DNA from 2 places in the Sphingobium sp. TomTYG72 genome. Region 1 is predicted to be linked to the other one. Evidence: riboswitches for the same ligand, from Rfam matches in the RefSeq annotation. Region 1 holds a riboswitch; the other holds the start of a gene.
What was found. Region 1 has a riboswitch for cobalamin ahead of ACZ5U1_RS13545 (DUF1636 domain-containing protein). Riboswitches for the same ligand answer to the same signal wherever they lie in the genome.

Region 1 (2,198 bases):
GGCTAGGATGGCGCCTGCCATCGCCGCGATCTCTCGCCCGCCAAGGCGACGGAGCGTTTCGAAAGCGTCGGCGCAATGGGGGGCATGCAGGGCATGCGCGATCTGGACGGCTTGGGTCTTGCGGGTGAGGGCTGCTGCATCGATGCCGGTGCCCCACCCCGTCCAATCCTGGGCCTCGCCGCCGAAGGATTGAAGGCACAGTGCGGCGGCGGGCGTGGTATTGGCGATGCCCATTTCACCTGCGAAGAACAGGTCGCAATCTTGCACGACGGCGGCGGCGCCTGCGTTCAGGGCTTCGAGGCATTCCGCTTCCGTCATCGCGGGGGCTTCGCATATGTCAGCGGTCGGCCGGTCGAGAGCGAGCGGGACGATGACCAGCTCGGCTCCGCAGGCGCCCGCAAGCGCGTTGATCGCGGCGCCACCTGCCTGGAAGTTCGCGACCATCTGCGCGGTGACGGAAGGCGGGAAGGCGCTGACACCACGCGCGGCGACGCCATGATTGCCCGCGAAGATGGCGGCGCGGATGCGGTCGGCGCGCGGGCGTTCGTAACCTTGCCAGCCAGCCATGAAGAGGGCAATCTCCTCCAGGCGGCCGAGCGATCCGGCGGGTTTTGTCAAGGAGGCCTGCCGCGTCGCTGCCGCTTCGATCGCCGCTTCGTCCGGTTCTGGAAGCGTGGCCAGCGCGTTCTGAAATCCAGCGCGATCCTGAAAGCGGATCATGTGCAGACGAAGCCTTCAGGCGGGGTGCGAACGATGAAATGGCCCTTCACCCCCTGCGGCCATTCGGCGTAGCGAACGACGCCTTCCTCGCTCACAGCGTGGCGCAGGGCGTAATCGAGGATCGCGCGGGCGGCATCTGCGTCCGGGGTGAAATCGCCCAGCACATAGCCGACCTTGCCGGGACCTCGCACATGGACGGTGCAATGGCGCTGGCAGGCGAAGAGGCAGGGCATGTCCTGCACGGCAACCGCATCATAAGCAGGCTCGGCCGCCTGAAGGTCGCGCATGGCCGCGACCAGCAACGCGCCGCCGCGTTGTCCTGCCCCATCTTCCCGCTGATCAGCGGACAGGCGGCAGGTCGAGCAGACCACCACCGACGCCCCGTTTTCGACCGCGCACAGCATCAGCGGCGCACTTCCATAACCATGTGAACATGAAAGACCGTCATCATGGTCCTCCCCGCAAAATCGAACCGCAAACGGCCCTGCCCCGCCCGAAGGCGAGCAAGGCGGTGGCTGTCGTCCGCGAGGGGAACCCCGTTCGTCCGGCACACCCTGTCCGGTCGAAGAACGACTGCGGCAGGCAGGTCTCCTGGCTCACGGGTCGCTGCGCACCGGCCGCCTTCTCGGGGGAAAAGCTCCCCCAATGGCTGCGTGGCCGGTCCACTCACCGCTTACAGTTGCAGGGGCAGCGCGGGCATTACACCCGACTTCCCTTTTGATCCCCGAGGGGAACCTGTCGCGGGGCTGCTGATAAAGAGACGGGGCCAAGCCCGCAAGCGGTAGATGAAGCGGTTTACGTCAGTCGGGCAGGTCACCCGCCGCCAGCACGGCATCGGGCCGGGCAAGCACGACGATCGGCAATCCGGCGCTGGCCCCGCGCTCGGCTGCCAAACGCGTGGGAGCGGAGATGGTGACGAGCAGGGGGCAATTGGCGAGCGCCGCCTTTTCCACCAGCTCAAAGGAACAGCGGGAGGACAACAGCGCGAAGCCGCCATCCCACGACAATTGCCCCCGCCGCATGGCCCCGATCAGCTTGTCGAAGGCATTGTGGCGGCCCACATCTTCATAGGCGAGGCGGATGGCACCATCCGTCCCGGCCAACGCCGCCACATGGACCGCGCCAGTTTGCCGATTAAGCGGCTGATGCGCGGCAAGATCGTGCAGGGCACCGAAGATCGCTTCCCGGCTCGCGTCCGATCGGGCAGTCACGGCAGGCAAGGGACGCAGCGCCTGTTCCAGATTTTCAACGCCGCACAGACCACAGGAGGAATCGGAGACGCGATGACGGACCCGGCCTAGCAGCCCCTCGACCCGGTCTTCCGGCAGCGTAGCCCGTGCGACCAAGCCCTGCTCCGTAGCATGGACATCGACGTCAAGCGGCGCGTCGGATGGGATGACCAGCCGCTCGGCCAACGCAAACCCCTGCACCAGTTCCGCAACATCGGTCGGCGTCGCCATCAACACGGCATAGCCAAC
Region 2 (2,198 bases), on a different replicon from region 1:
GGTCAACGCCAAGCGGTCTTCGGCAAAGAAGCTATATTCATTGGTGCGGCTGCGGTAGCGAGGCGCAATTCCCTGCGTGTCGTAGAACAGGCCGGGATCGAAGTCGAACGGATCAACCGCATCCTCTTGGCTGTCCGATCCAAAATCGTTGGAATAGGTGAGCTTGATGAGATTGGCGTCGAAACCGACGACCAGATCGTTTTTCAGGCCCGCAATCGGCTTGCTGATGCGGACGGTCGCCTGATCGCCATATTGGGTCTGGTCGTGGAAGATACCCAGATTGTCCATCCGGTCGATCTGGCCAGTGCCGCTATTGTAGAAATAGCTCTCCAGATTTTTGAACAGCCGCTTGCTGGTGAGGCGATAGGCGGCGTTGGAGAGGGTGATGCCTTCGGCCACCGTCCAGTCGGCGGTGAGCGTGGTGCGGTTGTCGCGGTAGTGCAGACTGGCGTTAGCGACATTATAGTTGCGCCGCCGATTGCCGTTCACCAGTTCGCCGTCGATCAGCGGCGTGCCGAAATATTCCATCGGCCGCTGATTGCCATAGTCGTTGCGCAGGGTGAGCGTGAAGCTGTCGCTGGGCCGGAAACGCAGCGCGCCGGAGAGGGCAAGGCTCTTGGAATTGCCACGGTCGACATAGCCGTCTGATGCCCGGTAGCTGACGTCGAGCCGGTAGGAAAGCATATCCCCAAGCGGCCCACCGACACCTGCTGCCGCGCGCCAGCTATCCTGCGATCCGTAGCCTGCTTCCGCGTCAAATTCCGTGCGTTCGGCATTGGGGGACTTGGTGATGATGTTCACCGCGCCGCCCAGTGCGCCCTGTCCGTAAAGGACGGAAGCGGGGCCGTTCAGCAACTCGATGCGCTCGACATTCCACGGGTCGGTGGGGAAGGTGATCGTGCCCGCGACCGGGAACAGCCGGACGCCATCAACCAGTTGCAGCACCGAACCTTGGCCGGAGAAGCCGCGCAGCGACAGGGCCGTGCCGCCATTGCCCGGATTGGCGGAGGTGGTGACGCCCGGCGCACGGGTGACCGCCGACATTATATCCAGATCGCCGCGAGCGCGGATCGCGTCACCATCAATCTGTGCGACGCTGGCTGGCGTTTCGAGAGCGGTCAGCCTCAAGCGCGATCCGGTCTCGGTTTCTTGGAGTAATGCGCCCGGCCGAACGCCCGATACGATGATTTCGGCTGAACTATCAGCGGCGGTTTCCGCGCTGGCCTGCTGCGTCGTGGTGGCGGCCAGCCCTGTGGCCAGCCAGTATCCTACATTCTTCCATTCCATTGCATGTCTTCCCGGCGTCACGCGACATTCGGGTGGAGACGTGCCGCCAACGACGGTCGGCACGCGTCAGCAGCCGGACGCCATGAAGCGACCGCCACGCGAACCGATGCGGCCTCCACCGCCCGTTCGTCGCTCAAACGGAAAGATACCGTGCCTTGGCCATCCCCTGGACCGGGCAAGAGCGACCAGACGCTGGCAGGTCTCCTGGCTCGCGGGTCATAGCTTGATGCACGGCCTTCCCAGACCTCGCAGGATTTAGCGTCCGGTCCAGTGGCTGCTCCCTCTCGCTTGAGAAGAAGCGATGTGCATTGCGCTCGCCGCTTACAGTTGCAGGGACAGCCCCGGATTTGGACGGCCGGGGCCATCCTCACCGCGTTCCCTTTTAAGCCTCTTTCGAGGCACCGGCGCGATCATGCTCGGAACGCCGTAAGGCGCGCCGAGCGGCGATCCCAATAACGGGCAGGCTATCACTCTGCAAGCGCCATCCTCACGGGGCCACTTTGCTGGCAAACCAAGCCGGGGCGGATGAACGCTTTTATCCGTATTGATCCAATAATACACTTCGAGCTGGTGTGCGCTGCGCCAGCAGGTAGGCTTTTTCCAGTTCAAGATAGGAGGAAGCATTGCTGGTAGGCTATTGTCGCAGCAGCACATCGGAGCAAGTGGCGGGACTAGAGGCGCAGGAGGCTCAACTCCTTGCAACGCGTTGCACACGAATTTTCCGTGAGATGGTGTCTTCGGTCGCGGCGCGGGAGCAACTGGGTGCGGCATTAGATTTCGTCCGCGAGGGCGACGTGTTCGTGGTTACGCGCCTCGACCGGCTCGCACGTTCCACTACCGACCTTCTGAGCATCGTCGGCAGATTGGAGGCAAAGGGCGTCGGCCTGCGTATCCTCGACTTCGGCGGCTCG

Region 2: it holds a riboswitch for cobalamin, as region 1 does, so the genes downstream of both, ACZ5U1_RS06205 (TonB-dependent receptor) here and ACZ5U1_RS13545 (DUF1636 domain-containing protein) in region 1, are expected to answer to the same signal.

What each region holds. Positions count from the first base shown of each region.
Region 1 covers NZ_AP027337.1:30,020-32,217, forward strand. Annotated here, with positions in the region: gene cobT (nicotinate-nucleotide--dimethylbenzimidazole phosphoribosyltransferase) at 1-720, opposite strand, end outside; gene ACZ5U1_RS13545 (DUF1636 domain-containing protein) at 717-1,124, opposite strand; cobalamin riboswitch at 1,285-1,474, opposite strand; gene ACZ5U1_RS13550 (formate dehydrogenase accessory sulfurtransferase FdhD) at 1,521-2,198, opposite strand, start outside.
Region 2 covers NZ_AP027336.1:1,221,366-1,223,563, reverse strand. Annotated here, with positions in the region: gene ACZ5U1_RS06205 (TonB-dependent receptor) at 1-1,287, opposite strand, end outside; cobalamin riboswitch at 1,465-1,708, opposite strand; gene ACZ5U1_RS06200 (recombinase family protein) at 1,950-2,198, shown strand, end outside.